Regions from separate parts of the Pseudoalteromonas maris genome, predicted to be linked through region 1. Evidence: predicted binding sites of a transcription regulator. Region 1 holds the regulator's gene; the other holds the start of a gene.
The links. The regulator ArgR, encoded in region 1, controls arginine synthesis, uptake and breakdown. The targets are predictions, from matches to a motif close to ANTGAATANNTATTCANT.

Region 1 (16,023 bases):
AAACGACCTTCAACGAATGCGCGAGCATAAATACCCGGTGAAATGTGACCTTGGTAATACACTAAGTCACCACCGTCTTGCTCGTTAGGCGCACGGAAGAAATGGTTGAAACACACTTCGTAGAATGCAGCTGACGACTGGAAAGACGCCATGTGTCCACCTAAGTCAAGATCCTTCTTAGACGCACGCAGAACAATCATGATTGCATTCCAACGGATGATAGAACGAATACGGCGCTCTAGATTTACATCACCCGGATATGCAGGTTCTTGGTCTGCTGGAATAGTATTAACGTAGTTTGTTGTTGTGCCTGTTGGCATATCAACGCCGTCTAAACGAGCTTGCTCTAATACTTGCTCAAGAATAAATTGCGCTCGCTCAACGCCTTCTTCACGCACTACAGACTCAAGGGCTTGTAACCACTCTTGGGTTTCAAATGCGTCTACGTCAACTTTATTGACTTCAGACATATGGAGTTTTCCTTATGTTTAAAATACGAATTTAAAATGCCAAAAAGCCCCTATGCGAGCCATGCTCCACAGGGGCTTACAGCGAATTTTATTGTGCTCGAGTACGTCGTAATGAGCGCTCGATACGAGAGTGCTCTTTGGTTGCTTCCAGTAATGCTTCTTCAATAAACGCTAAGTGTGCATTACTGGCTAGACGTGCCTCTTCTGGACGACCTTCAATCACGGCATCCATTAACACCTGACGATGCTCAGCGAGTTGCTGAGAAACCGCGGTTTTCTTCAAAAGTACTTGCAAGTTTTGCAGTACATTTTGCTCCAACAAGGCTTGCATGCCGCGCACTAGGTGCAACAACACCACATTGTGCGACGCTTCAGCGATACTAAAATGAAATGCATTGATGGCTTTGGCCTTCGCTGACAAATCATCACTCGCTTGGGCAATCTTGTCGAAACTTTCTTTTACTTTCACAAAGTCATTTTGCGTTCCACGCAGCGCCGCATAGTACGCCGCAATCCCTTCAAGGGCATGACGAAACTCAAGTAAGTCAAACTGAGACTCAGGGTGTTTACTGATCAACTCAAACAGCGGATCACTTAACCCTTCTTCAAGCTGGTTTTTAACAAATGTGCCACCACCTTGACGGCGCGTTACTAAACCTTTGGCTTCCAGTTTCTGAATTGCCTCACGCAGTGAAGGTCGAGACACTTCAAATTGTTTTGCCAGCTCACGCTCCGGTGGCAATTTCTCACCAGGTGCCAGCGACCCCTCCAGAATCATGTTCTCAAGTTGCGCTAGGATCACATCTGAAAGTTTCGCTGCTTTGACTTTTAATGACATTGTTATTTTTAGCTTTGGGTAAATTGGTCATACCAAAAAGTGCAGATACGTTACCAGATTCACCCTAGGCTGTCAAAAATGCCGGTAAACGACTCAAAAAGTGTTCACTCAGTATGGAATATATGGACAAAAATTAAAGTCTTTTTCACATTGCAACAAATGGTCATACCAGTTAAAGCACCAATTTTTGACCATAAAAAAGCCCCCACACCATTGATGTAGAGGCTTTATCCACCTAAAACGACCGCTTAAGTGGCAGCTAACTATTTAAAATAGCAAGCTTATTTATTCATGAAGTCGATACCTTCTTGGATATCTTTGTTCAGAGTTGCAAGCATGTCGTCTTTTGCTTTTTGCTCGAACGCGCTTAGCTCACCGTAAGAAAGAAGCTCTTCAACACCGTTCTTACCTAAACGTACAGGCTGAGCGAAGAATTGTGCGTCTTCACCGTTACCTTCAACGTAAGCGTACTCAATTACTTCTTCGCCTTGCATACCTTTAACTAGAGAAAGGCAGAAACGCGCTGCTGCTGCCCCCATAGATAATGTTGCGCTACCGCCACCCGCTTTTGCTTCAACTACTTCAGTACCAGCATTTTGAATACGCGTTGTTAGTGATGAAATTTCCTCATCTGAGAAAGAAGCGCCTTCAACTTGTGAAAGTAGAGGTAGGATAGTTGTACCTGAGTGACCACCGATCACTGGTACTTTAACTTCACTTACGTCTAGACCTTTAAGTTCAGCAACGAAAGTCTCTGCACGGATAACGTCTAGCGTCGTTACACCGAATACGCGAGCTGGATCGTAAGTACCTGCTTTTTTGAATACTTCAGCAACGATTGGCACAGTGCCGTTTACTGGGTTAGTGATGATACCAACCATCGCTTTAGGACAGTTTTTAACGATACCTTCAGCAAGTGTTTGCACGATGCTTGCGTTTACGTTGAATAGGTCAGCGCGGTCCATGCCAGGCTTACGAGGCATACCTGCTGGAATTAAAACGATGTCACAACCACTTAGTGCTGCATCAAGGTCGTCTTTACCGAAACCTTTTACTGCTACTGCAGTTGGGATGTGTGATAGGTCTACAGCAACACCAGGAACAACAGGCGCTACGTCGTATAGCGACAGTTCAGAACCTGCTGGAAGGCTATTTTTTAGTAGTAAAGATAGCGCTTGACCGATACCACCGGCAGCACCTAAAACGGCAACTTTCATTTTAATTCTCCGTAAAATAACGAGACTAGTTTGTAGAGATTGGGTCGTGTGACCAATTGATGGCCATAAAGATAATGAAAATGGGCGCTAAAAACAAATTTATCGTCGTTATTTTGATGATAATCTCAACTATGGTCGTAAACTTAGGTGTAAACAGCAAGTCGTGATGAAATACACTCACTTCTTAGGTAGAATGTTTACAATTTATTGCAAAGAAGAATGACATTATGCAAGCGCAAGAAAAACAAGAAGCACTGGTCAAGGCATTCAAAGCCATCCTCAAAGAAGAAAATTTTGGCTCTCAAGGTGAGATAGTTGACGCCTTAAAAGAGCAAGGCTTTGACAACATCAGCCAGAGTAAAGTGTCGCGCATGTTGAGCAAATTCGGTGCAGTAAGAACGCGTAACGCGAAACAAGAAATGGTGTACTGCTTACCAGCAGAACTCGCGGTGCCAACGGCTAAATCACCATTACGCCAACTGGTGATCGACATCGTACACAACGAAATGATGATCATCATCAACACCAGTCCGGGTGCGGCTCAACTTATTGCCCGTTTACTGGACTCATTAGGCAAAGCCGATGGTGTACTGGGCACGATTGCTGGGGACGACACTATTTTTATCGCCCCTGCCAAAGTATCTGAAATCGATACCACGCTAGAGCGCGTGCGTAAGTTATTCGACAACGTCTAACTTTTTAAACTTTTAAGAAACTCGATTGAGGGAGCAAAAAATGCAGCTCCCATATCCGCCTGCGTAAAATCAAGCCACGCATCATAATGCTGGTGATCACCTAGTTGGCTTTTGAGCATCTGCGCAAATGCAGAGCCACTGGCCGAGCAGGTAACTGACAACATTCCTTGCTTGTTCATGCTACCAAATGGCATGCCTTGATGCAGAATAAGCGGTTCACCCTTTTCGTCTTTTAACTCAGTGCATACGGCATGGCTGTTGGCATTGAGTGGCATAAGTAGCTCACTATCCAAGCGCGTACGCCCCATCACCAGCTCTTGATCCTCAATGGATAATGCTTGCCACGCATTAAGATTATGGGTGAAACGTTGCACATGAATATAACTGCCTTGCACAAACTCTGCGTCGCCCTCATCAACCAATGCAGTGAGCATTTTTTGTCGACCGCGAGGTGTATCAGGGGCATAAACAAAGCCATTAAAATCACGGCCATCCAAAAATCGAAAGCAGGTGATCTCTTCCACTAATTCAACATCAGGGCTCAATACTTGCAAAACACGTTGGCCAAACAGGTGGTTCACGTCTTCTCTATCAGAGCGTATTTGGATGAATAAATCGAACGGTCTCACACCCACACTGTGATCAGCATTAGCAAAGCTTGGAAAGCTAGCCAGCTCACGGGGCATCCCCTGTGAGTAGAAATGAGGCCAATATTGCGCACCAATAGCAACAAAACTAGATACCATTGCCTCGGAAAAACGGTCGTCATATTCCGCTTGCAATTCAACTAGTTGTGCAATTTTGCTTTTAACCGTTTCATCATGTCCATCTAAGACATTAAAAAACAGATGCAGGCCATGTAAATTCGCCTGCGCACAAACGCCAGACTGCGCTTTAGGCATGGATGCTAAATTCCTTCGACTTTTATTGTTATGCGTGCTTTATCATAGCGCCTCTTGGTGCGATGAATAAGCGATTAATCAGTAAAGAAATTTACCGAGTGTGAGGTAATTGTAATCGATAGCTTTTGTGTCGGCAAAAACTCTTGTTCAGGTTGGCTTACGGGTACTTCAATTTCCTGCTCACCTACGCGCACACGATACACATATTCAGTGCCCACAAAACGCTTAGAAAGCACGGTCACTGTGCCTTTGTCATCAGCAACCAGATGTAAATCATGGGGACGTACATACAGCTGACCTTCTTTAGCCTTGGCGTTCACTGGCTGTAATGATTTGACCACGCCAAACTGTGTTTCGAAGTGATAGTCATCCTGCATGGTTGCATCAAGATACAAGCCATCCCCTAAAAACTCAGCAACAACGCGCGAGCGCGGGTGCCCGAATAACTCTTGTGGCGTGCCTTGTTGGGCAATTTTACCTTGGTGCATGACAGCCAATGTGTCAGCAAAAGCAAAAGCCTCTTCTTTAGAGTGCGTCACAAAAATAGCGCTAACCTGTTGGTCTTTAATGATACTGCGAATATCGGCAATTAACTGAAAGCGCACTTGATGGTCGATGTTTGAAAACGGCTCGTCGAGCAGTAATAAACTTGGCTTGTAAGCCAATGCTCGGGCAATTGCTACACGCTGCTGCTGCCCACCTGACAACTGATGCGGATAACGCTCAGCGCACTCTTCTAAGTGCACCAGCGCAAGCATCTCTGTGACGCGAGCTGCTTTTTCACTCTTATTTAAATCTGTTAGACCAAATGCAATGTTTTGCGCCACACTTAAGTGCGGAAACAACGCATAGTCTTGGAACATCATGCCCATGTTACGGTGCTGAGGCGCAATAAACTGCGACTCGTCACACAGAACTTTATCCCCTAAACGGATCACCCCTGATTGCAAACGCAATAAACCGGCAATGGCTTTGAGGGTCGTCGTTTTACCACAGCCACTGGCACCTAATAGGCAGAGAATTTCGTTATCACCTAAGCGCAAGCTCAGGTTATCAACTACCGCTCGCTCACTATAGTTAAAACAAATGTTCTCTAGGTGTAATTGCGCCGTCATCAGTGTTTATATTCCATTGAGCGGTTAATAAAATACAGCGGGATCAAACCCACAATAACAATAAAGAGTGCAGCCACTGAAGCAAGTTCAAGTTGCTCATCGCTAACATATTGGAACACATGCGTTGCTAAGGTTTCAAAATTAAATGGTCTAAGCAGCAGTGCTGCGGGCAACTCTTTCATGCATTCAATAAACACCAGCAAGGCTGCGGTGAGGATGCCGCGTCGTAAAATTGGAATGTGGACGCTCGTCAGTGTTTGTCTTGGGCTTCGCCCCATTGATTGACTCGCCATATCCAAATTAGGGCTGATGCGACTAAAGCTCGCCTCTATCGTGCCATGAGCAATAGCGTAAAAACGCACAATGTAGGCGAAGATAATGGCAAACAAGGTGCCGCTCAAAAACAGTCCAGGCTGCCACGATGATGAGTCGAACCACACATTTAACTTACCTTCAATAAACGTCAGCGGTAGCAATACAGCAATGGCTAACACTGTGCCGGGTAAAGCATAGCCCGTACTGGCCATGCGGCCCGGCCATAAACTCCACGCACTGGGCGTTAAGCGCTGAAAATAAACCACAAAAATGCTCAACACTATGGTGGCGAAGCTGACAATGGCCGACACTTTTAAGCTTTGCCACGCATACTCAAAAAAGGCGCTGTTCCACGCTTGTGTAAAGTAATCAATGGCATAACCAAGTAACACAAACACGGGTATAGCAAAGGCGATGAGCAAGATACTACTGGCAAATAAGGTAGCTGCCAGCGCCTTGCGTTTTGTTAGATAATACAGTGGTTCATGGGTAATTTGGCTCTGTCGTTCAAACACAGCCTGATTGCGTCGAGAGTAGCGCTCAACCATAATAGCGACAAATAATATGAGCAACATAATGCCAGATATCTTTGCCGCCGCGGTGAGTGAGTAATAACCAAACCAGGTGTCATACACTGCTGTTGTCAAAGTACTCACGGCAAAATAACTGACCGTGGCAAAGTCAGCCATGGCTTCCATGCTAATAAGTGCAATGGCCGCAGCAATAGCACCTCGTGCCAGTGGCAAACTCACTTTGAAAAAGCTTTGTATTGGCGATTGCCCCATGATGTGTGCGGCATGCACTAATTTCGGAGATTGCTCTTTTAGTGCGGTTTTAAAAATTAAAAACAGATAGGGATACAGCACCAGCGCAATCATTACAATTGCCCCACCTAAGGTGCGAATGTCAAAAAACCAGTAATCGTCAGGTGATTGCCAACCAAAAAAGTCGCGCAGAGCAATTTGTACCGGGCCGGCATAGTCAAATAAATCAGTGTAAACGTAGGCAATTAAATACGTTGGCATGGCTAGCGGCAGCATTAACGCCCACTCAAAATGCTTGCGCCCCGGAAACTCACAATTGGCAACGAGCCACCCCAATGGCAATGCAATTAAGCAACTAAGTAACGCCACCCCCAAAATAAGGATCAGGGTATTGCCGATGTAGTCCCACAGCACAGTATCCCACAGGTGTGCGAACACCTCAGGATCACTTTGTAAAGACTCAAATATAAGGAAGCATAACGGCAACGACAGGCCAAAGCCTGTCGCGCATGCTATTAGCTGCCACGAAGACAGCGAAAGCTTAAACTGCATTTATACCAATCAGTTATAGGTCGAATTTCACCTCATCTAGCAGTTTTAAAGCTGCTGGACGGTGCTTGCTGATTTCCGATAACGGCAGAGTATCTTCTTTGAACTCGCCCCAAGAAGCCACAAGCTCAGACAATGGCACGCCCGGCTTAACCGGATATTCCATATTCACAGAGGCATACATATTTTGCGCGGTATTGTCGGTCATAAACTCGATCAGTTTCAAGGCATTTTCAGTGTTTTTGGCATGCTTGGTGAGCACAACACCAGAAACGTTCACATGTGCGCCTCGGTCTTGCTGGTTCGGGAAGTTAATAAATACTGAGTCAGCCCATGCTTTTTGCTGCGGATCTTCAATCATCTTACCGAAGTAGTAGCTGTTACCGATCGCCACGTCACACAAACCTTCTTTAACCGCTTTAACTTGAGCGCGGTCATTACCTTGAGGTTTACGAGCAAGATTCGCTTTCAAACCTTCTAACCATGCTTTTGTTTGTTCTTCACCATGATGAGCAATCATAGATGCAACCAATGCGAGGTTGTAAGGGTGCTTACCTGGGCGCATACACACTTTGTTTTTGTACGCATCAGTAGCTAAGTCTTCATAGCGTAATGTATCAAGCTTACCAACACGATCTTTTGATGAATAAACATTACGAACGCGCTTTGTAAGAGCAACCCATTGCCCCTGCGGATCACGAAAACCTGCTGGGATATTAGCGTTAACGGTTTCACTTGCAATCGCTTGAGTTAAAGCCATTTCTTCTAGCTGCATTAAAGCGCTAAAGTTTGACGTTAACACGAGATCTGCTTGAGTGTGTTTTCCTTCACGCTTAAGACGCTCAATCAAGCCTTTTTTGGCAAACACGACATTGGTTTTAACCCCTGTTTGCTCAGTAAATTTTTCTAAAATTGGCTCAATTAGAAACGGTTGGCGAAAAGAATAAATGTTAACTGTTTCTTCAGCCATAGCTGCCGATGAGAACGCGGTAATGACAGATGCTAGCGCAAACCCCAGTGCTTTTTTCATTAAAGCCTCCAAACAAAGTTGCAAATAATAATAATTCTCAAACGCATCATACTATCAAAGTTAAAAATGTACAGTATTTAAAGCGAGTGATGTTTGCTAAGTGTTTCGCACTCCCCTGACGCTAATGGCTTCCAACTTAGCGCCACAACGTGTGAGAAATATCTCACATAGTGCGAAGCGATCACTCAAATACCCTCATGAAAAACCTTCCAGAATCACAACAAACTACTGATCTTTATCGCTTTTACCTTTCATTTCAATATTCTTACAAAATCCTGACCACTTTTTGCATACAGATCTCTTCGCCCGCATCTATTAAACTATACGGGTGGTTTGTAAGGGATACAGACCCCGGAGTTAAGGAAAACCAGTTCGCAAGGATGTGAATTTAAGCGGGATGCTTTTACTACATGGAATAGAGACACGGAAAGGTTTCTTACAGTAAGTGCAAGATGCACAACAGAGTATGGATGTTACTCAAGGATGAAAGAGGTTGGGTTCTCGAAGGAAAACTAACAGGATGTTAGCTCACAGGAAGTGATGGACTAATCCCAGACTTAAGGTATCAAAACGCGAACCAAAGATACCCTACTAATGAGTCGCAAGACAGGTTGTCACAGGAAAAGGACCAAGGATGAAACCGCAACATGTTGCGGAGGATCTTTCGCAGATCTTAGGGAGTTGAACTTGCTTCAATATCTGGCAGGATGCTAGAAAAATTCCGTCAGCGCGGCCTTTTAGGTCGCGTATTTTTTTGCCTATTTTTCAGCTCAAACTCCAGCGCAACAGCTATGGCTGCAAGCGCAAGCGGCGCGCCGCACAATAATCAAAGCACTAACCTCAGTAAAATTAGGCTCGATACGTTTATCGGAATAGGCAGTTGAAGATCTTACTTTATAAGGAAAGAGAGAAGCCTCTAATTCTGTAACTGTTGACTCAGTATCATGCATTGTACTTTCTTAGTAACGCTCGCATAACTGGCGAAATGTACTTGGCTAAAATTAGCGACGAAGGTGCTCAAACCAAGCGTCTTGCGTCCTATTTAGTAACTTCTACGGATTACCAAACCATTGCTTCATGATGCCAATATCATATTGTAAAAGCCAACTATTAAACTGTTTGTAGATTCTAGAAAGCATGAATTTATTGCTACCCACCAGATCCATACCTCTATCATCATATGGATGTGCCAAAACGCCTAGCTCCAAATCAAATATGTAAACGTCGAGCCAATAAGATGGGCTGATCCCTAGATCATTTGCCATTTTACCAAAGAGTAATTTATGGAGTTCGGTTTTAGCTATTTTGAAAAAAACGTAGTTTCGATGCCACTCCTCATCTTCGTCCCATTCACTGTATATGTACCTTATTTTTGGGAACTTGATTCCTAACTGTTTTAATTCACGAAACTGAGACAACTTTGATAGAAGAGAATCTCCAGCAAATGAGATACAGATTGAAAGTTCATTGTTCTTTTCGAATACAGTTTCGATAATTTCAGTACAACGCTCTAGAGCGGTTGTGAACATCGAAATATGAGAGTCATGCTTTGCAGCTTCCGACAACTCAAATCTTAAACAGTTTTCGTTGCTATAGAAAATCGCATGTTGGAAGGAATTCTTTCCAAATTTTTCGAATGCTTGCTGGATCATCCTTGAGCTCTCCAATACCCACATAAGGGACGGCGATGCGTGGGCTAAAATTGGAGCGAAGCGACAGAACCCACGTATTACTGCCTCAGCGAAGCTGGCTTAATGTGTTTGTTATACCTGTGTTTGCAACACCTTGGAACCACTCTTTATAAATGAGCTCGAATTACGGTTAACACAAGAATTTGAAAAAACACTGAAATCATAATGTGTTCTAGAAACCTCGTAGTACGATTGAACAGAAGCATTTTCAACGAAGACTAATAGAGTAACGCCATCGTTTACCCACACTGACGTCAATGATTCTAATTGCCATTCAAAACCTAGCAACTCTTCGGCAGCCTCATCAGTCGAATAAGGGCCGAGGAAACAAACTTTTTCCCAACTTCCGTCAACGTACTCGACTAGTTTTAACGGCTCTTTAGCGTAATCAAAATCTAAGCGCGGTGCCTCTGATTCACTGAAGGAGCACCCGTTCAACCCCAGAATTAAAACCGCCAAATAAAAATATTTCATAAGAAGGTATAACGCCGCCATAATCGGCGCGAGGAACGAGTGTCCGGCGACGAAGGAGTAAAATTCATGACCTTGTTATGCATACTTCTTAATCAAACCTTTGAACTCTATTGCTTCATTTTCATTCTTAAACGCAGAATTTGGAATGATAATCGCGTACATGTTATCTATGAACAAATAGTAATCTCCATCATTAACACTTATCGATTCAACAACCTTCCAACTAAAAAAAGAAGTAGCGCAGTCTTTTGATGCGTGTAGTCCATCTTCTTTCAACTCTACTGTACTCTCTGAAAGCAAAAAGCCATCCTCTTTGGGCAATGCATGCTTTTGAATTTTTAGCATCTCGTAAAAGTAAACACCAACGCCCACTAATATTGGCAATAAAACAACTACAGCTGTCGCAATATCAAAATCAAATCCCTTTGTACCAAGGGCTAGGAAAATAAACATGAAAACAATTGCCATTAATAACCAGATAGCAAAACTAGCTAAAAAAGACTTTTTTTCACTTTTGTTTCCTGAAGCTCGCTTTAACGCAAACTTGGTAAATTTCTTATACTCATCTTTTTGAATTCGAAAAGTAATCAACATCCTGTAATGCTCCCTCAAGTATGTATAACATTTTAGCAGTGCGCATACGAGTTTCCAAAATCTATCCATTAAAACACCAAGATCAGATATGATCTACTCCAATTTAAGGAAATACCCTAGCATTTCTTTAAATTGGAGTAGTTGGTTTGCCAAAGGTAATCAGACTACTAGGCTTGTTCACCCTCCTTGGCGGCAAAGCCTGACTGAGCGTTATCTTTCACCGCGCTTGCTCGCACGGCGTTGCTCATGGTTTTCCTTCATTTGAGCAAACTTCTCCTGCTGCTCTTCAGTGAGAATATTCCAGATTTGATGTTGCATCTTCACGCGTGCAACCTGATGTTGCAAACGCTCCTCTTGCTTTGAAGCTAGGAGTTCTTTAACGGCTTGTTCATCAAACTCTGCACTAGTGCGCACCAATGAATCCATACTGGCTTTCATTTCTCTGCGCCCACCTCGGTTCAATTCGCTTTTATGTTGCTCTCTTAGCGCTTTGATTTGTGCTTGCTGTTGTTCGCTTAAATCTAGCGCGCGCATCATACGTTCAGCGAACATGCCGCGCTGTTTATGCCCTTCGCCGTGGTGACCTGCCCAAGCAGCTGCCGAGCTTACGCTTACTGTTAATAATCCTGCAATTAGTAAGGCTTTAATATTCATACTCTTCTCCTAATTTTCCGTGGTTGGGAACTCTATTTGCAGACAAGTTTAGCGCTGGCAATGCAAAGCAACGTCAGGGCAGTGTAAAGGTTGTGTAAAGATGTCGCCGCCGGCGTGTGCGATCAGGTAGTATTAAACTATCAAAGCATTTAAGCAACGCATTGAAGTGAAAACGCAAATGAGAATTCTCTTAGTCGATGATGACATCGAGTTGGCCAATATGTTGAGCGACTATATCCAAAGCCAAGACTTTGAGGTGCACTGTGCGCACGACGGTGAACAGGGTCTTGAGCAAGCCCTAAATGGTCAATTTGATCTGGTGTTGCTGGATGTCATGTTGCCTAAAATCGACGGCTTTGAAGTGCTCAAACAACTGCGCACTCACTCTGTGGTCCCGGTCATTATGCTCACTGCAAAAGGCGATGATTTTGACCGCATTTTCGGTCTTGAACTCGGTGCTGACGACTATATTCCCAAGCCATTTAACCATCGCGAGCTTATCGCGCGCATTAAAGCCATCACCCGACGCATTGAACACATCAATAATAGCCAACCGCGAGCTGAGCTCGATTTTTCAGGGCTTTGTATTCAAATGCACAGTCGCTGCGCCACAGCAAATGGCCAACCACTGCATTTAACGGGGACTGAGTTTGCTATTTTGCATCTACTTATGAGCGAGCCGGGCGCCATTATTAGTAAAGAACAGATCAGTGAGCAGGTGTTAGGACGACGACTTGCCCCCTTTGATCGCTCAATTGATATGCATGTCAGTAATTTACGTAAGAAAGTAAGCGAGCATATAGAACAAGAACGTGTACGTACGGTGCGTGGCGCAGGTTATGTATTAGTCGGAGATAGCCACTAAATGCAGATGTTCAACAAACTCTACGTAAAGATTTTCCTGTGGTTTTGGCTAACATTGGCAGCCACCATGGGGTCGTTGGCAATGTTGACCTCAGTGAACTTCAGCGATATCAGCTATGAGCCGCTGCGCAAAGAAGACGCTCATAGCTTAAAGCGCATCGCCCACAGCTTAGAGCGCTCGGCCAAAAGAGAGACTCTAAGCGTGCAGCAGCTTATCGACAGACCGCGTCTTAAAACGCGTCGACAGCTGTATGTGTATTCACCGGAACTCGGCGAGGGCTATCGCAATTTCACTAGTGTCGATGAAAACGAGTTGAGCTTATTGAGCTTTCGTCTCGATATGCCGCCACAATTCATTTATCACCAGAACTTTCAAGCTTTTGGTCCTGAGCTTATCACTTTGCCTGAGGGCCAATATCAATTATTTGAAATAAGACGAGGCGGAACATTACCTTTTATGTTTCGCCTAAGGTTTGTGCCTAGCTGGGTCAAAGTCGCCGTTGCGATTGGTGCTTCGTTATTGCTGAGTTTTATATTTACGCGCACATTGATTGGCCCAATCAAATCTCTGCGCAGCAGCACCAATGCCATAGCAGAGGGCAATTTAACCGCTCGCGTTGGGCCATCGTACACCCGTAATGACGAACTAGGAGCGCTGGCAAAAGACTTTAATGTGATGGCACAACGCCTAGAAACGCTGGTGACTAGCCAGCGCTCTTTACTGGGCGATATATCCCACGAGCTTCGCTCTCCACTTACTCGCCTCTCTCTTGCCTGCGCAATGGCACAAGAACAAGAGCATGACCGCGTCGGCGAGCACCTTGCGCGCATTGACAAAGAAGCGCAAATATTAGACGCGATGATCGCACGTATATTAATGCTCTCTCGATTAGAAAATCGCCAGCAAAAGCTTGCTACAGAGGCTATCTCCGTCGATACACTTCTCACTCCCGTGTTTGAAAACGCGGTTTTTGAAGCGCAATCACAGCAAAAGACGCTGCACATTCCACATATTGATGCGCATAAAGTGATGAATATAGACCCACAACTTATCGCCAGCGCCATAGAGAACCTACTGCGTAACGCTATCAAATACGCGCGTAGTCACATTAAGGTTTCCTTAACTGTGAGCTCTCAGTTATTTGAGTTGACCATCCATGACGATGGCCCTGGCGTGCCTGAGCAAGAACTCGCCCACATCACAGAGCCTTTTTATCGTGTAGGCAGTGCGCGAGAGCGCCAAGGGGGTGGTACAGGCTTAGGACTGGCCATTGCCGATAAGGCAATTGCGGCGCACAAAGGGGTACTTTTATTGCAAAATCACCCACAAGGTGGTTTAGTAGCGAGAATTCAAATACCTACGAACTAATACTGAATGTTTTACTCCAGCGAAGCTTTGCTCCATAAAAACGATGAGGCCATTGCGCAATTTTGGCACACTGAGATGACCTCTGACTTTTTAGAAACAAAGCACGGTAAGCTTTTTTATGCCTATCACATACCTTACCAAGCTGACTTTGCCATTGTTATTAGTTCAGGTCGTATCGAGGCGGCGCAGAAATACCAAGAGTTGTTGTGGGAGCTAGCACGTAACAACATCGCGGTGTTTATCGTTGACCATCAAGGGCAAGGGCGTTCATACCGCCATTTAGACGACGCTCACCGCGGCTATGTTGGTCATTTTGATGACTACAAAGCTGATTTACATCAGTTTATTACGCAGGTAGTTAATCGTCATTGGCGCGCTAAGAAAGTGCTCTTAGGCCACTCTATGGGAGGCGCAATTGCACTGGATTATGTATGTACTCACCCTGAGCAGTTTGCAGGCGTCTTTTTAAGCGCACCGATGCTGGCCATTCACACGGGGTCCACCGCACCTTGGCTTGCCAAACTGTGGGCAAGTTCGGTGTGTACCTTCACGCAAGGTGATGCTTATGTACCCGGACACGGCCCCTATAACGCAGTGCCTTTTGCTGAAAATGAGTTAACCTCCAGTGCCGAGCGTTATCGCCGCTTTCGTGCGCTGTATGCCCAGCAGCCGGAGCTTCAGCTTGGTGGCGTAACCTACAAATGGCTCAATGCGGCGTTCAAAGCCATTAAAAAGCTTAAGAAAAGTAAGTGCCCAATCCCACTATTTATCGCCGCGGCGCAAAACGACACTGTGGTTGACACCGAACTATATAAAGACTTTGCTCATGCTCAACGCCAAGCCGTTTTAAAAACGTATCAAGGTGCTAAGCACGAGCTCTTGTGTGAACAAGATGCAATTAGGAAGGTGTTACTGCGTGACTTACTGAGTTTCGCCAAACACCTATAAATACTTCGACAAGTACTTCTTGTACATAGGATCTGAGAGCGCCAACTCACGCTGCTCTGCCATGATATCTTGCAGTATTTGCTTCGAAGTGAGTGGGTTTGCCAACACCACACGAAATACCACAGTAGGCTGATAACCATAAGCTTTAGGCGTCAGGCGGGTACGCGATACAAACGAGCGACCTGCTTCACGTTGGCGCTTTTGCATGCTAGCGGTAAAACGATTTAGCGCAGCGTAAATATCTAACTTGGTTTGCTCATCGGCCGTTTTCAACCGCTGTTGAATTGCCTTGGGGATAAAGCGATAAGTCAACAAGCACAGTTCAGGCTCAGAGACCAATTCAAAATCTTCATCGGCTTTGATGAGATCGGCAAAGTAACGCGCCTTTTCCAAGCTTTTATCAATCAGCATTTCATAGCCTTTGCGGCCAATGATCCGCAAACACGCATGCACCAGCATCGCCATGCCCGGGCGACTGCCCTCCAGCGTATGACTTCCTAAGTCTTTTGAACCTTTACGCAAAATATATTCAGCATGATGTTCAATCGCGTCAGTCGCACTTGGGTCTTTGAACAGCACCACCCCAGCGCCCATAGGCACATACATTTGCTTATGCGCATCGATGGTGATGGAGTCAGCTCGTTCTATACCCCTAAGCAGATGACGTGCATTGTGCGATAGCAAGGTAGCACCGCCCCATGCAGCATCAACGTGAAAGTGACAGTCAATCTCCGCGGCTAAATCGGCCATGTCTTGAAGCGGGTCGATATTGCCCGTCTCCGTGGTCCCTGCCACACCCACAATCGCCATCACCTTGATACCCTGAGCTTGCAGCGCGAGCGCTTCTTTGCGCATGGCCTCAACGTCAACACGGTTATTTTCATCTGTCGGGATGGAGATAAAGTTGTCTCGGCCAATACCGAGTAAATCAGCTGATTTACCTAATGAGTAGTGACCACGCTCAGACACCAGTACTGCCAAGCCTTTGTAGCCATAGTGGAACATAGCGGCAACAAGCCCTTGAGCGCCAATACCTTTAAAGTCCCCTTCAGGTTTCAATAGGCGGTTGCGGGCAATCCACAGCGCGGTGATATTAGCTACTGTGCCACCTGAGCAAAACGCCCCTAAAGATGTTTTGGCACTGTGCATCCACTTATCGTAAAACGCTTCATCTCGCTCATAAGCCATGTGATGCAACATACCAATAACTTGGCGCTCCAATGGCGTAAACGCTTTAGAGGTTTCAATTTTTACTAGGTTTTGGTTTAGCCCTACCATGAGTTTTGATAGCGGCAGGACGAAATGCGGCAACGCTGACGTCATGTGGCCAATAAAACTTGGGGCTGCGGTGTGCACAGAGTGTGCAACCAACTTTTCCATGATGTCTTGAGCATGAGCGCTAACAAACATAGGTTCTTCTGGGATCTGTGCAGACTCGAAGTCTCGCTCGATCTCATGCAACGGCTTTTCAACAGCCGCAATATTCTCATTTAGAAAGCCGGCCAGGTTACTGGATATTTCGGCTTCTATTTTG
Region 2 (16,023 bases), on a different contig from region 1:
CGAATAAATCCTTCAGCGTGTGATTGGTCATACACATCGTCTTCGCCGAAGGTAGCGAAGTCTTCACTATACAGGCTGTTAACTGATTGCTTTTGTACTGCGACTACTTGACCCTTGTACATTTTCAGCACAACTTCACCACTGGCGTATTGTGAGAATGCCTCAGCCGCTGCCAAAATACTGTCTTTAAGTGGTGTAAACCAACGACCGTCATACACTAGATGTGCAAACTCACCAGCCAAGGTTTCTTTCCACTTGCGGCTTGATTTATCCAGAACTAACTCGTCAATCGCCTGTAATGCCGCCATCATCACTGTGCCGCCCGGTGTTTCATAACAACCACGAGACTTCATGCCAACTAAACGGTTTTCAACAATATCAACACGACCAACACCGTGAGGCGCAGCGAGTTGGTTTAATTTAACCAAGCACTGATATGGGCTTAGTTGTTCGCCATTAACAGCTACAACTTCACCTTTTTCGATGCTTAAAGTAACTAGCTCTGGCTCATTGGGTGCTTGCTCTGGAGCAGTCGTCCAGGTCCACACTTGGTCACTTGGCTGACACCATGGATCTTCAAGTTCACCACCTTCGTGAGAAATATGCCACGCATTGGCATCTCGACTGTAAATTTTGGTGGCTGACGCTGAACACGGAATATCGCGCTGTGCTAGGTAATCAAGCAAAGACTCACGGCTTGATAGATCCCACTCACGCCAAGGCGCAATCACTTTTAGATCAGGCGCAAGGGCAGCGAAACAAGATTCAAAACGGACCTGATCATTCCCTTTACCTGTGCAACCATGGGACAACGCATCAGCGCCCACTTTGCGCGCAATTTCTACTTGTGCTTTAGCAATGATTGGACGTGCCATCGAAGTACCTAGCAAATAGGTGCCCTCATATACCGAACCGGTTTTCAACGTTGGATAGATGTAGTTAGCAACCATTTCTTCTTTAAGGTCAACGATATGGCACTCAGACGCACCCGATGCAATCGCTTTTTCCTCTACGCCTTGCAACTCTTCCTCTCCTTGGCCAACATCGGCAACGAATGCGATAACTTCACATCCATAGTTCTCTTTTAACCATGGAACGATTGCTGATGTATCTAAACCACCCGAGTAGGCCAATACAACTTTTTTAATAGTGCTCATCTCAAGTCCTTAAAAATTTGGGTTTAATAATGTCACTAGCAAGGCATTTTGCGCATGCATGCGGTTTTCTGCTTGCTGAATAATTTTTGATTGTTCGCCATCCATCACCTCAGAGGTAATTTCAAATTCACGGTGTGCTGGTTGGCAATGCAATATCGTTTGTGCGCCTGTCATCTCTACCAGCTCTTTGTTTAGCTGATATGGCATGTACTTTTCTTTTACTTGCTCAAGCGGTGTGTTGTCGCCCATTGACACCCATGTATCTGCATATAAAGCGTTAGCACCAACAGCCGCTTCGACACGGTCACTGACAAGGATAGACGCTCCTTTGGCTGCTGCAATTTGCTCTGCTTGTTTAACAATTTGCGCATCAGGACCGCTGCCTTTGGGGCATACTGCCACAAAATCTGTACCTAATGTAGCAGCAAGTAGCATTAATGAGTGAGTTACGTTATTTCCCTCACCTAAGTAAGCCAGTTTTAATTGACTCACATCACCATGTACCTCTTTAAGTGTCAAAAAATCGGCAAGCGCCTGACACGGGTGATACAGATCACACAATGAGTTAACCACAGGTTTTGCTGAAAACTCACTGAGTTCTTGAAGTGTCTTATGCTGATTTACACGAGCAACAATGGCATCAGCCCATGCGCTAATATTGAGCGCAAAGTCTTTAACTGACTCACGCGAACCCATTGCACCATTTTGCTGATCCAAATACACCGCATGACCACCTAACTTGTGGATACCAAGATCAAATGTCAGACGAGTACGTAAACTTTGCTTCTCAAACAGGGTTACAATGGATTTGCCAGCCAATGCCTGCGCATAGTCTTTTGGTTGTGCTTTGATCTCTTGCGCTAGGTTTAATAGCGACAGTACTTTTTTGTCATCTAGCTCTAAGCCAGTAATAAAATCTTGTTTCATAGTCATATCTATATCGTAATTTGAGTGCCCACGTGCTCGCCATTGAGCAACGCGATGAGGTTTTGTGGTTTTAACCAGCTTGAGATATACACACCTCTTCGTAAGTGCTGGGCTGCAAGAAGACTGGTCTTAACTTTGACCTCCATCCCGCCCGATATAACTCCTTGTTCAATAAGCTGTGAAATGTGCTGTGCACTTAATACATGCAAAGGCTGCCCTTGTTGGTCAAGCACTGCCTCTACATCGGTCATGAAAATAAGTTCCGCTTGTAACTGCTTAGCAATGGCCGCAGCAGCTTCATCGGCATTCACGTTGTACCAATTACCTTCGCTATCGAAACTGATACTGCTAACAACAGGCAAACGGTGGTTTTCTAATAACGAAGGAACAATTGAGCCCGGTACTTCTTCACACTCGCCAACACACCCTAAAGCCTTGAGTTTTTGCTGCGCTTGTACTCCAGCTTCATATAGGCTAATGCCCACGGGTTGTAATGCGTTTTTCAGCGCCGCGCCAACGAGTTGTTTATTCGCACACCCAGCTAATGCCCCCACGATATAGGGCATTTGTTCAGCAGGACTAATGCGTAACCCCTGATGCTTTGCGGTTGCAAACCCTGCATCGTGTAACCATCTATCCACCAACGCACCACCACCATGAACAACAACATAGTGGGCATCGGGCTTTGATGCTAAAGCTGCAAATAAGGCATCCAACGCCTCAAGGTTATTCAATACGGCTCCGCCGAGCTTAATTACCCATGTTTTCTTTGCAGTTGCCATATCACATTAGTCCCGTATTAATTGCTAAGCCTGCATTTAGGTTTAAACACTGCAATGCCTGACCTGATGCGCCTTTGAGTAGATTATCGATAGCAACACTGATGATCAGTTGCTGATCCTTTAGGTTCCAGCCTATGTCGACATAAGGTTGATTTTCGATTCCTTTAATAGACGCGACTTGCCCTGCACCTAGCAAGCGAATAAGCGGCTCATCAGCAAGTACTTGATACGCAGAGCTCACATCCTCAATGCTCACACCATGATTAACTTGGGCATAGATGGTCGCCAAAATGCCTCGCTTGAAATTACCCAAATGCGGTGTAAATAGAACAGGATGATCAAGATATTGTTCAATCTCCGGAGTGTGGCGATGATTGAATAACCCATAGGGCGTGAGGGATACCTCACAAAAATGCGTACCGATATTGGCCTTTCTACCGGCTCCGGTAACACCTGAGACGGCATTGATAATGATGTGAGCATTATCTGCTAACAGCTGGGCGTCTTTTAAGGGTTTGAGCGCATTTAGGCTCGCAGTGGGATAACAACCAGCAACCGCCACAAGATTGGCATCTTTTACTTTGTCACCATACCACTCTGCTAAGCCATAAACAGCGTGATCAAGTAGTGCTGGGTGTTGGTGTGTAAAACCATAATATTGGTCATACTGGCTCGCATCAGATAGGCGAAAACCTCCAGATAAATCAAATACTTTTAAGCCCATTTCCAAAAATACAGGAGCTAAGTCAATGCTCACTTTATGATCGGTGCACAAACATACTGCATCTGCTTTTTGCGAAATATCTTTGATAGCATGAGGGCTTAATCCTTCAAGGCAAAGATCAACTACTCCTTTGTGTTCAGGATACAATTGACTTAATGGCTTGTTTAAATCTGCACTTGCTTCAGATACATAGCATCCTACTAAATCAAAATAAGGGTGATTGGCGATTAGCTTGGCTAACTCAGCCCCGCTGTAACCGCTTGCTCCAACTATTACAATATTCATTTACAACACACTCAAAAAAGAACTAAATAACAGGCGGGAAGCCCGACGAAAAAAAAGTGAGTACACACCCTGTGAGGGATGTGTACTCGAACTATCGTCGTTGCGATATGCTAGGAAGAAAACCAATCATCAAACAATATTTATGCTAAAAAAGTGAATTGATATTCACTATAAAGGCATTTATATTGTTATGCAACAGTTGTGAATAATTATTTGGAAAATTTATGCTAACCCCTGATTTTATTGAGCTATATAAGCAACTTATTGCTTCTCCCTCGATTAGTTCGCTTGACCCTCAACAAAGTCAAAGCAATCGCGGCGTTATCGAACTCCTCGCTACATGGTGTGAATCACTCGGTTTTGAGTGTCAAGTCATTGAATTAGAAAGCGCTCCGGGCAAGTTTAATCTGCTCGCAAAGCGCGGCGAAGGAGCCGGTGGTTTGATGCTCGCAGGGCACACAGATACGGTGCCTTTTGATGAAGGCCGTTGGCATAGGGATCCATTTACTCTAACAGAGCAAGATAACAAGCTGTTTGGTCTGGGCAGTATTGATATGAAGGGATTTTTTGCTTTTGTACTCAATGCGATTGCAGAGCTTGATAGCAGCACTCAACAGCAACCTCTGTTAATTTTAGCGACCGCCGATGAAGAAACGACCATGGCCGGTGCGCAAGAAGTTGCAAGATATCCAGACTTAAAGCCCGCACGCTGTATCATTGGTGAACCCACCGACATGGTGCCAGTATTCACTCACAAAGGTCATATGACATCGGCAATTCGTATCATTGGAAAGAGTGGTCACAGTTCAGATCCAGAGCGCGGCATCAATGCCATTGAAGTGATGAATCTGGTCATTCAAAACTTGCTGAAGCTAAAAGAGGAACTTAAGAATAAATATTCAATTGAGCACTTTGCTATTCCCTATCCAACTTTAAACTTAGGGCATATTCATGGTGGAGACAGCGCAAACCGTATTTGCGGGTGCTGTGAATTACAGTTAGACATGCGTCCTCTACCGGGGCTGAGCATCCCAGAATTACAAGCAATGTTACTTGATGCCACCAAAGACATTAATACGCAATATCCGGGCTGTGTTGAAGTGCGTGACATGCACGAGCCTATACCTGCCTTTGCGGGTACCACTGACAGTGCCCTTGTGAAACTCGCAGAGTCCGTATCGCAGCAACAAGCCGTGGCCGTGAATTATTGCACTGAGGCACCATTTATCGCGCAATTGGGGTGTGAAACGATTGTTATGGGCCCAGGTTCCATTACCCAAGCACATCAGCCTAATGAATTTTTGGCGATGGAGCGAATCGTCCCCTCGCAACAGATGATAAAAGAGTTAATTCACAGAAGTTGTTGGTAAATCAAGGTATAAAAAAGCCCCTCAGATGAGGGGCTTTGCTTGTTAATCAACAAGATTCAAAGATTATTTTAAGCCTAGCTTAGCCAATTCGCTTTCAACCATTTGTGCTGAAAGTGGCACATAGCCGTCTTTTTCAACAATTTTCTGACCTGTTTGCGACAGCACCATTTTGATGAATTCAGCATCGATTGGTGACAGTGGCTTGTTTGGGTGCTTGTTCACGTAAACATATAGGAAACGTGATAGTGGGTACTTACCTGTAGCTACATTATCAAGTGTTGCGTCAACAAACTTGTCGCCTTTTTTAGCTAGAGGCACAGTGCGCACACCCGATGTCTTGTAACCGATACCAGAGTAACCAATCGCGTTCACTGAAGACGAGATAGACTGTACTACTGACGCCGAACCTGGCTGCTCGTTTACGTTGTTACGGAAGTCACCTTTACATAATGCTTTCTTCTTGAAGTAGCCATATGTACCAGATACAGAGTTACGACCATAAAGCTGAATGTCTTTAGAAGCCCAATCACCCTCAAGACCAATCTCACCCCAGCGATTCACTTCAGAATCTGCACCACATTTACGTGTTGATGAGAAAATCGCATCAACTTGGTCAATACGCAGACCTTCAATCGGGTTATCTTTATGTACAAATACCGCTAGCGCATCGATCGCAACGCGAATCTCAGTTGGTTTGTAACCGTGGCGTTTTTCAAACGCTTCAATTTCTTTAGACTTCATTTTACGGCTCATTGGGCCGAAGTTAGCAGTCCCTTCTGTTAATGCTGGAGGAGCAGTAGATGAACCAGCAGCTTGAATTTGGATGTTTACGTTAGGATAGATACGCTTATATTCTTCTGCCCAGAACGTCATCATGTTAGCGAGTGTATCTGAACCAACAGATGAAAAGTTGCCTGAGATGCCACTTGTCTTTTCGTACTCAGGAATCGCTTTGTCTGTAGCCATTGCTTGACCTGCAGTCAGAGCACTAATAGCAACGCCCATTGCAGCAACTAAGTTTTTAAATTTCATTGGGTTCTCCGATTTGTTCTTCCCATGTTTTAACTGCGGTCATTGTGCAGGGGAAAAATGACAGTTAAATTACTTAAAAATGACACTTTTATGACTGTACTAAATGCAAGGTATCGCTGGGCTTTGACACCACCCAACTCGGTGCGAATGCAAACCAAAAACAGCTTCCCTGACCTACTTTACTGTCAATATGTAAGGTTGAATCATGGCGAGTAAGCACATGTTTAGTGATTGCAAGACCTAGACCTGAGCCACCAGTCTTTCGGCTTCTAGCCTTATCAACACGATAAAAACGCTCAGTGAGTCGATTTAAATGCTCCGGCGCAATCCCCTCACCATTGTCGGTGACACTAAATTGCGCGTAACCACCTTTTGTTTGCCAACGCACAATGATCTCTCCACTCTCTGGCGTGTAATGCACAGCGTTAAAAACCAAATTCGAAAACGCACTGCGTAACTCTTCGCCAGCGCCTATAACATCGAGATCGTGATCTACTTCGAAGATGAGGGTGTGGCCTTTATCTTGATTCAGTGATTGCGCTTCTGTTTGGATCAACTCTAACATTGCGGGCACATTTACTGGTTTGTCATTGTCATGTTTACGCGCACCTTCGATACGCGACAATGACAGAAGTTGATTGACCAGAGCATCCATACGTTGGCACTGCTCTAACATGGTGGTGTGGGCCTTTTGCCACATCGCTGGAGGCGGCATGTTATCCGCATCCATCATTTCCAAATATCCTGTAACCACTGTCAATGGTGTGCGCAACTCATGGGATACGTTGGCGACAAAATCTTTGCGCATTTGCTCGAGTTGCTTGAGCCGCGTGATATCACGCACTACCATCATTATTTGCGACTGCGCATATGGCATGACCCTGAATTCTAAAATTTGCTCGCCGCTGTGGGTCACATCAAGCTCTAATGGTTCATCATATTTAGCTTTAAGCATGTAGCGACTAAATTTAGGGTGGCGAATAAGATTATCAATACGCTGACCATGATCAGCAGGCCATTGCAATCCAAGCAAACGCAAAGCAAGTTGGTTACACCACACAATACTGAAGTCGAACTGCAATACAATAACTGCATCAGGCACGGCTTCAGCGCCTTCTCGGAAACGACGAATGAGATCAGCTAGTTCATTGCGCTTTTTGCGGTTACGTTGTTGTAAATGATAAATGCCTTCAAAGACTTGCTCCCACGCGCCTTCTCCTTCAGGTGGATTAAAAGAGCGCTGATTAATAAGCCAATCACTGAGACGATAGAGCTGACGATAATGCCAAAGTAGTAGCGTTAAAGCGCCCAAAAAGAGAAGCAAAAAAGGTGCGCCTACAAGCACACCTATCATTACTAATGGTAAGAAGTACATAAACAAACGCTTTGTTAGCGTGCGTTTATTAATTACTCGATACATAGATTATCTCTATTTCGTGCATGACGATGCTGTGCTGATTAACAGCTAGGGCATGCCATAATCACGCCCCCACATGTCCCTACACTTTGCTTGAAAAGCGGTAACCCGCTCCACGCACAGTTTGTACTAAGCGATCATGCCCCATCGGCGCGATAGCTTTTCGTAAACGACGAATGTGTACATCAACCGTTCTGTCTTCCACATACACATTCGTACCCCAAACATGATCCAGCAATTGCTCTCTGCTGTAAACCCTCTCTGGGTGAGTCATGAAAAAATGTAATAATTTGAATTCAGTAGGGCCCATATCGAGCTCACTACCTTGAGATGTTACGCGGTGAGAAACAGGATCGAGCCGCAAACCATGCACTTCAATTGCTTCTTCTAGGGATGTCGGTGACACTCTGCGGATCACGGCTTTCATACGCGCCATCAATTCTTTGGGTGAGAACGGTTTAGTGACATAGTCATCAGCCCCCACTTCTAAACCGCGCACTTTGTCTTCTTCTTCGCCGCGGGCCGTGAGCATGATGATCGGAATATTGCGTGTGTGATCGTTTTGCTTGAATTGCTTGGCTATTTGAATACCGCTGCCACCTGGAAGCATCCAGTCCAATAACACCATATCTGGGTATGGCTCAACCATAGCAGCAAGCGCTGAGTCATAATCCTGTGCTTCTATTGCCTGATACCCATTTTGCTCGAGGACGAACACCAGCATTTCGCGAATAGGTGCTTCATCATCAACAACAAGAACTTTACGTGACATTCCATTTATCTCTTATTGGTCTTAATGAACGCATGCCATTATTAGTACTTTTTGTGACATTTTTATGAAAGCCTATACCTTATAACTCAAACTGGCAAAAATAGCAGACCGATCCGCGGATCGCTATCTTACTAAGCACACATGTTTAGATCACTTTTATACTAGGGAGTGCCCTGATTCCCTCCTTGGCGGGATCAGTATTTTACTAATCGATCTGCATTGGGATCACTCTTATACCAAGTGACGCGTATTACTAATAACTAACCCCCTGATTTTTGTTTACTAAATAATCAGAATGTCACTGGTGGACAACACAGTTAGTACGACAGTGATCCCAAATCCCCTAAGTTGATAAAACTCTGATCCCAACCGATCAGTGCATCACTTTTTTGATAAAGTATAATTTATCATGCAGTTACAAAAATTACTGGTGGCACGTTGATGATCTGAGCGTTGCTTGAATCCCCATACTCCAATACTGAATAGGTAAAATCTTGATCTAAAAAAGCCCCGCATAATGCGAGGCTTTCTATTGTACTAACTATCTAAAATTACTTAATTTTAGGTGCTAGCTCACCACTTAGATAACGCATGTGCATGTCATCTAAAGAAATTGGCTTGATCTTATCCGCCTGACCCGCAGTACCAAACGCTTCATAACGCGCAACACAAATGTCAGTCATTGCTTTTGTTGCTTCTGCAAGGAACTTACGAGGATCGAAGTTCGCAGGGTTGTGCGCTAGGTGGCGACGAATCGCACCCGTTGAGGCTAAACGCAAATCAGTGTCGATGTTTACTTTGCGCACGCCGTGCTTAATCCCTTCAACGATCTGCTCTACTGGCACACCGTAAGTTTCAGGGATCTCACCACCATACTCGTTGATCACCGCTAGCCACTCTTGTGGTACAGATGAAGAGCCATGCATTACAAGGTGCGTATCAGGAATACGGCTGTGGATTTCTTTGATGCGGTTAATTGCAAGAATGTCACCTGTTGGTGGACGCGTGAACTTGTATGCACCGTGTGATGTACCGCAAGCAATAGCAAGTGCATCAACACCTGTTTTAGCAACGAAATCAGCCGCTTCTTCAGGATCGGTAAGCAATTGATCGTGAGACAATTTGCCCACTGCACCAATGCCATCTTCTTCACCAGCTTCACCAGTTTCTAATGAACCAAGTACACCTAGCTCACCCTCAACAGAGACACCACATGCGTGCGCCATCTCAACGGTGCGACGTGTTACGTCAACATTGTACTCGTAAGATGAAGGAGTTTTACCATCGTCAAGCAATGAGCCATCCATCATTACTGATGAAAAGCCTAGTTGAATTGAGCGCTGACATACTGCCGGAGACGTACCATGGTCTTGGTGCATTACTACAGGGATGTGAGGCCACTCTTCAATGGCAGCCAAAATCATATGGCGAATAAAAGGGGCGCCTGCGTATGCACGGGCACCAGCTGAGCCTTGCACAATAACCGGGCTGTTCGTTTTGTCGGCCGCTTCCATGATGGCACGCATTTGCTCTTGGTTATTTACATTGAAGGCAGGTACGCCGTAACCAAATTCCGCCGCATGGTCGAGAAGTTGACGCATACTGATCAAAGCCATTTCGCTTATCTCCAATTTTTGATAGCACCAGACTATCGGGTTTTTGAACGGGATGTTTGTGTTTGGATTAATCCAAACATGAGCCTTTGGCTCGTAACACAAGGCCGGCAAAGTGAGAGGCCGGCCTTGAAGTTAATTCGTTATTTTGCTCGCTCTTCTAGCATAGCAACCGCTGGTAGTTTTTTCCCTTCGAGGAATTCCAAGAAGGCACCACCACCAGTAGAAATGTACGAGATCTTATCAGCCACATTATATTTATCAATGGCTGCAAGAGTATCGCCGCCGCCAGCGATAGAGAAGGCATCAGACTGTGCAATCGCTTTGGCGATACTTTGTGTACCATTACCAAATTGGTCAAACTCGAATACACCTACAGGGCCATTCCAAACAATGGTTCCGGCTTGAGCAATAATATCGCCCAATTGCTTGGCTGTATTTGGACCAATATCAAAGATCATGTCTTCGTCTGTCACATCTTGCACGTCTTTTAATTGCGCCACTGCTGACTCAGAAAACTCATTACCTACAACCACATCTACTGGCACTGGAATATCGCCACCATTAGCGCGCGCCGTATCTGTTAGTTTTTGCGCTTCAGCAATTAGGTCTTGCTCGTACAGAGACTTACCTACTGGATGACCTGCCGCTGCAATGAACGTATTAGCAATACCACCGCCGGTGACAAGCTGATCAACAACGTTTGAAAGTGAATCAAGAACGGTCAGCTTAGTTGATACTTTTGATCCGCCAACAATAGCAACAAGTGGACGCTTTGGATTATCCAAGGCTTTACCAAGTGCATCTAATTCTGCAGCGAGTAATGGTCCTGCACACGCAACAGGTGCGTGCATACCAACACCATGGGTTGACGCTTGAGCGCGGTGAGCGGTACCAAATGCGTCCATAACATACACGTCACACAATGCGGCTAATTGCTTAGCAAGCGCTTCATCATTCGCTTTTTCGCCTTTGTTAAAACGCACATTTTCAAATACAACCACTTCGTTATCTGCAACGTCAACACCATTGAGGTAGTCTTTAGCCAAACGTACATCTTGCGATAACTTGTCATTAAGGTATTCAACCACAGGAGCAAGTGAGAATGCTTCATCGTACTGACCTTCAGTAGGACGACCTAAGTGAGACATAATCATCACTTTAGCACCTTTATCCAACGCGAGTTGAATAGTAGGCAGTGCTGCACGTAAACGTGCATCTGAGCTCACCTTGCCATCTTTAACAGGAACGTTAAGATCTTCACGGATCAATACGCGCTTACCTGCTAAATCCAAATCTGCCATCTTGATGACTGACATTCTCTATCTCCTTAGTTATACGTTTTATCAATGCTTTGATGCGGCTTGTCGCATCCACGCTGCAGAGGTATCGAGCATACGATGCGCGAACCCCCACTCGTTGTCACACCATACTAATAGTTTTATCAGGCGTTTATGACTGACTCGTGTCTGTGTACCATCAATGATGCAAGAATGTGCATCGTGATTGAAATCAACCGAGACCAGTGGTTCTTCTGTGTAATCAAGTATTCCCGCTAAACGTCCATGCACAGCATTAGCTATTGCTTGGTTTACATCATCTAGCGAGACATCAGTATTTACCGTCACGCTCAAGTCCATTGCCGTAACGTTTATGGTTGGTACGCGCACAGCTATCGCTTCGAAGCGGCTATGAAACTTAGGTAAAATACGCTCTATTCCACGCGCTAGCTTGGTATCAACTGGGATAATCGACTGACTTGCTGCGCGAGTACGGCGCAAGTCGTCATGGTATGCATCGATCACCTGCTGATCATGCATAGATGCATGAATCGTGGTGATAGCACCTGATTCAATGCCAAAGGCATCATCAAGCACTTGAATAACCGGAACAATACAATTAGTCGTACATGAGCCATTCGACACAATGGTGTGCTCAGCATTGAGCTCATGATCATTGATACCATACACAATAGTCGCGTCTACGTCGGCATCCGCCGGTTGTGAAAACAGGACTTTTCTAGCACCCGCATCAAGGTGCAATTGTGCATGTTCACGAGAGTGGTAAACACCTGTGCATTCGAGCACAACATCCACATTGTGCTGTTGCCATGGTAAGGCACTGGCATCTTGCTCACAGTACAGCGCTATTTCATCGCCATCGACGATTAAAGCATTGTCAGACAATGAGACATCAAAGGCAAAGCGGCCATGAGCCGTATCATATTTGAGAAGATGAGCAATGCCTTCTGGCTTTGCTAATTCATTGATAGCAACAATTTCAAACTCACCGCGGCGATCGCTCTCGTACAGAGCACGTAAGATATTGCGCCCAATGCGCCCAAAGCCATTTATCGCGAGCTTAATTGCCATATGTAGAGACTACCGCCATAAAGTAAGTGAACAGACGCAGGTCTAAGAATGATGGGCGCTATTGTAATCGACTCGCGCCGCGAGTGTAAGGGGCAAGTACAAATAAAAACCGTCTATGGCAAGATTGTGCCATGAAAGAAACAATAAAGAGGATGCGTCATTGGTCAATATCAGGGGCATAATGCCCCTTAACTATTCCCTAGGAAAGTCCGCCAAACAGCGTCAAGATTGCGATAAGTGCTAGGAAAAACATAACATTACGTTTTACTAATCGCATCATACATTGCGCTTCGATAGTACAACCATAATGCTCAATTTCTATTTGCTCCGCCGCCAAAGCCGTTTCAGTGATCACGCTGCGATTGGATACCGAAAAGTCGAGCACATGCTTGACCCAAGTCTGTGTCCCCTTCGAGAAGTTACCGATAACCAAATAGCCAAAACTCGCAACACGTGCCGCTGGCCACTCTAACCAATGCACCATTTGCATCAAACTGTGATGCCAATGTGCTAGTTCATGCTCGGCGTCTTTGCTCACATCTAAGTATGTGCGTGCCAGTGCATAAAACACCGCGCCTGGTGCCCCAAGCAACACAAACCAAAAAATCACTGCACAGTAAAAGCGAAAGTTTATCCACGCCAAGGTTTGCGCAAACGTTTCGCCTTGTTCTTCTTGCTCAGTACGCACTTGGCCCATTTGCATAGCGTACAAAGTGGCCGCCTCTTGGTCATCACGCGACAACGCATTAAGGTACCCTTTGTAATGAGCACGCATGGTTGCACAGCCAAAGCAAACGAGAACAATGACCGTGTTCACCAACAATTGCCACAGAATAAAGTCACTGGCATTGGCAATAACAAAAACTATGAGCGTTGGGATCAGCAACCACATGAGCAACCCTGCTTGGTGCGACAACCCATGTAAACGGCGCAACAGATTTAAGCTGTGTCGTTGATACCACGTGGCGTAGGTGGTGATTTGCCAAGGTGTAGAGCGTGCACCAAGGCGCTCAGCAATAAGTGCAAAAATGATGGAAATCAGAGTCATAGTAATACAAATGAATGCTTAAACTTCTTTTAGTCTATCGCAATTGTCTTTAAATGTAAGGTGAAAAAATCGCCGCCAATCAAAGCCTTCCCCGGGGTCAGTCTTGCGCCCCGGAGCAATATCACTGTGACCAACAATGGTATTTTGAGTAATTTTTGGATAAGCAATCATCAACGCTTGTGTCAACTGTGCAAGGCTTTGGTACTGAGCATCTGTGTATTGCCCTTTATCTGTGCCTTCCAATTCGATGCCAATACTAAAGTCATTACAACGCGCTTTGCCCGCAAATGATGACACGCCAGCATGCCAAGCACGCTTGCTAAAAGGCACATATTGACGCACTGCGCCAGCTCTATCTATCAAGCAGTGCGCAGAAACGCGTACCCCCTCTAATGATGCGAAGCTCTCATGGGCATTGCAGTCTAGCTGACCGCAGAAAAGATCGTCGATATACGGGGTGCCAAATTGCCCTTGCGGTAAAGAAATACAGTGAATAACAAGCAAAGAAATGTCGTTTTCAGGACGTTCATCATAATGCGTGCTGTGCAACTGCTTTGCGTTTTCATACAGCCCTGAAGAGGTAATGGTCATATCGTGGTTAACTGTGGCTCGTTTTGGCCATGGTAATCACCTAGGGATCGCTGCGCAAGGGGATATCGGGTGCAAAGTTACATTCACCAAAGTAATTAACACTCACGACTTCCGAGTCGCGACGCATGAAGGCGATGTGATTTTCACCTGAGTCAGCGCGAACAAATTCGAGTTCAAACCCCATTTTGGTGAGTGTGTATACTTTATCTATCTGCTCACCAGTAAGGTTCGCATAATGCTCGCGGAAGGTTCGCTGCCCACTGCGGCGCTCGGTATCGTCCTTTTTAGCTTGTGCCATTGTGACTGCCCTGCAAACTTAACCTATTAACTATAGTATTTACCCGCTCAAAAAAAAAGCACCACATTAAAATGTAGTGCCTTATCAATAACTTGTACCTTTTAAGGAACGCTATTCAGACTTTTGCTCTCGCCCTAATAGGGCCATTGCTGCTTGCTTAACGTCTTTGTTCTCATACAGTACTTTATATATTTGCTCAGTGATAGGCATCTCGATACCACAGCGTTGTGCAAGTAAGTACACTTCTTTGGTATTGCGATACCCTTCAACTACCTGCCCTATTTGCTGTTGTGCAGCCTCGACATCCAGGCCTTGGCCAAGCGCCAAACCGAAACGGCGGTTGCGTGATTGGTTATCAGTGCAAGTGAGGATTAAATCGCCCAAGCCAGCCATGCCCATGAAGGTTTCTGACTTTGCCCCTAAGGCACAGCCCAAGCGGCATAATTCCGCCAGGCCTCGGGTGATAAGCGCTGTACGCGCATTGGCACCAAAACCTGTACCATCTGCAATACCCGCACCAATGGCAATAACGTTTTTAACCGCACCGCCAAGTTGAATGCCGATAAAGTCGTTGTTGCGATAGACTCGAAAAGAACGACCGCAATGCAGCAGACTCGACAAGCGCTCACACAACGCGTCACTGGTTGCCGACACGGAAATAGCAGTGGGTAAACCTGCCGCCATTTCTTTTGCAAAAGTTGGCCCAGATAACACAGCGAGTTCAACATCATCACCGAGTTCTTGCTTTGCAACGTCTTGCAACAGGCGCCCTGTATTGGGTTCTAACCCCTTGGTTGCCCATGCGACCTTTGCGCCATCAAGCAACATAGGACGTATGGTTTTTAGCAAGCCAGAAAATGCATGACTTGGCACAACGACCAATACGATGTCACTGCTTTTCACCGCTGTTTCTAAATCACTTTCCAGTGACAAAGAATCGGGGAATGGGATATCGCCTAGGTACTGTTCGTTTTTGCGCTCTGTGGCTAGCTTTTCAACATGAGCGGGATCGCGGCCCCACAATGTTACAGGGTGTCCATTTCGTGCAAAACAAATAGCAAGGGCGGAGCCATAAGACCCCGCCCCTAGAACAGTCACAGCTGATTGTGCTGTAGCACTCATAGCTTATGCGTCAGCTTGTTCTTGTTGCGCTTGAGCAGCACGCTGTTGCATGTACTGTGCAAATAACGCGTCAAAGTTTACAGGCGCAAGGTTAAGTTGTGGGAAAGTACCACGGTTAACCAGGTTAGATACTGCTTCACGAGCGTATGGGAAAAGTACGTTCGGGCAGAAAGCACCTAGCATGTGCGCTGTTTGCAACTCTTCTAGTTCACCGATAGCGAAAATACCTGCTTGTTGAATTTCGCAAAGGAACGCAGTTTCTTCGCCAATAGTTGCAGTCACAGTAAGCGCTAGCACTACTTCGTAGATACCATTTTCTAGCTTGTTTGAACGCGTATCGATATCTAGCTTAACTTCTGGCTTCCACTCTTTTTGGAAAATAGCCGGTGAGTTTGGCGTTTCGAAAGATACGTCTTTTGTGTAAATACGTTGAATTGAAAACTGCGCTTGTTGTTCTTGTGCTGCGCCTTGGTTTTGCTCTTCCATCATAAATCCTAATACTTTATCTGTAAT

Region 2: argC (N-acetyl-gamma-glutamyl-phosphate reductase) is a predicted target of ArgR. The motif match lies at 4,028-4,045, and genes of this name have one in related genera.

What each region holds. Positions count from the first base shown of each region.
Region 1 is NZ_JBMMUF010000003.1:123,584-139,606, forward strand. Features, by position in the region: gene aceE (pyruvate dehydrogenase (acetyl-transferring), homodimeric type) at 1-470, opposite strand, end outside; gene pdhR (pyruvate dehydrogenase complex transcriptional repressor PdhR) at 559-1,308, opposite strand; gene mdh (malate dehydrogenase) at 1,590-2,525, opposite strand; gene argR (transcriptional regulator ArgR) at 2,753-3,220, shown strand; gene AAEU32_RS05485 (Dyp-type peroxidase) at 3,217-4,122, opposite strand; gene AAEU32_RS05490 (ABC transporter ATP-binding protein) at 4,197-5,237, opposite strand; gene AAEU32_RS05495 (ABC transporter permease) at 5,237-6,868, opposite strand; gene AAEU32_RS05500 (Fe(3+) ABC transporter substrate-binding protein) at 6,882-7,895, opposite strand; gene AAEU32_RS05505 (DUF3885 domain-containing protein) at 8,948-9,547, opposite strand; gene AAEU32_RS05510 (hypothetical protein) at 9,659-10,081, opposite strand; gene AAEU32_RS05515 (YcxB family protein) at 10,136-10,654, opposite strand; gene AAEU32_RS05520 (Spy/CpxP family protein refolding chaperone) at 10,865-11,308, opposite strand; gene AAEU32_RS05525 (response regulator) at 11,487-12,173, shown strand; gene AAEU32_RS05530 (ATP-binding protein) at 12,174-13,541, shown strand; gene AAEU32_RS05535 (alpha/beta fold hydrolase) at 13,548-14,489, shown strand; gene panP (pyridoxal-dependent aspartate 1-decarboxylase PanP) at 14,484-16,023, opposite strand, start outside.
Region 2 is NZ_JBMMUF010000004.1:283,256-299,278, reverse strand. Features, by position in the region: gene AAEU32_RS08210 (argininosuccinate synthase) at 1-1,157, opposite strand, end outside; gene AAEU32_RS08205 (ornithine carbamoyltransferase) at 1,167-2,084, opposite strand; gene argB (acetylglutamate kinase) at 2,093-2,866, opposite strand; gene argC (N-acetyl-gamma-glutamyl-phosphate reductase) at 2,868-3,875, opposite strand; gene argE (acetylornithine deacetylase) at 4,100-5,245, shown strand; gene AAEU32_RS08185 (PstS family phosphate ABC transporter substrate-binding protein) at 5,309-6,277, opposite strand; gene phoR (phosphate regulon sensor histidine kinase PhoR) at 6,366-7,697, opposite strand; gene phoB (phosphate regulon transcriptional regulator PhoB) at 7,777-8,466, opposite strand; gene fba (class II fructose-bisphosphate aldolase) at 9,018-10,082, opposite strand; gene AAEU32_RS08165 (phosphoglycerate kinase) at 10,223-11,398, opposite strand; gene epd (erythrose-4-phosphate dehydrogenase) at 11,426-12,451, opposite strand; gene ampE (beta-lactamase regulator AmpE) at 12,651-13,499, opposite strand; gene ampD (1,6-anhydro-N-acetylmuramyl-L-alanine amidase AmpD) at 13,518-14,090, opposite strand; gene AAEU32_RS08145 (hypothetical protein) at 14,131-14,388, opposite strand; gene gpsA (NAD(P)H-dependent glycerol-3-phosphate dehydrogenase) at 14,500-15,510, opposite strand; gene secB (protein-export chaperone SecB) at 15,514-15,996, opposite strand.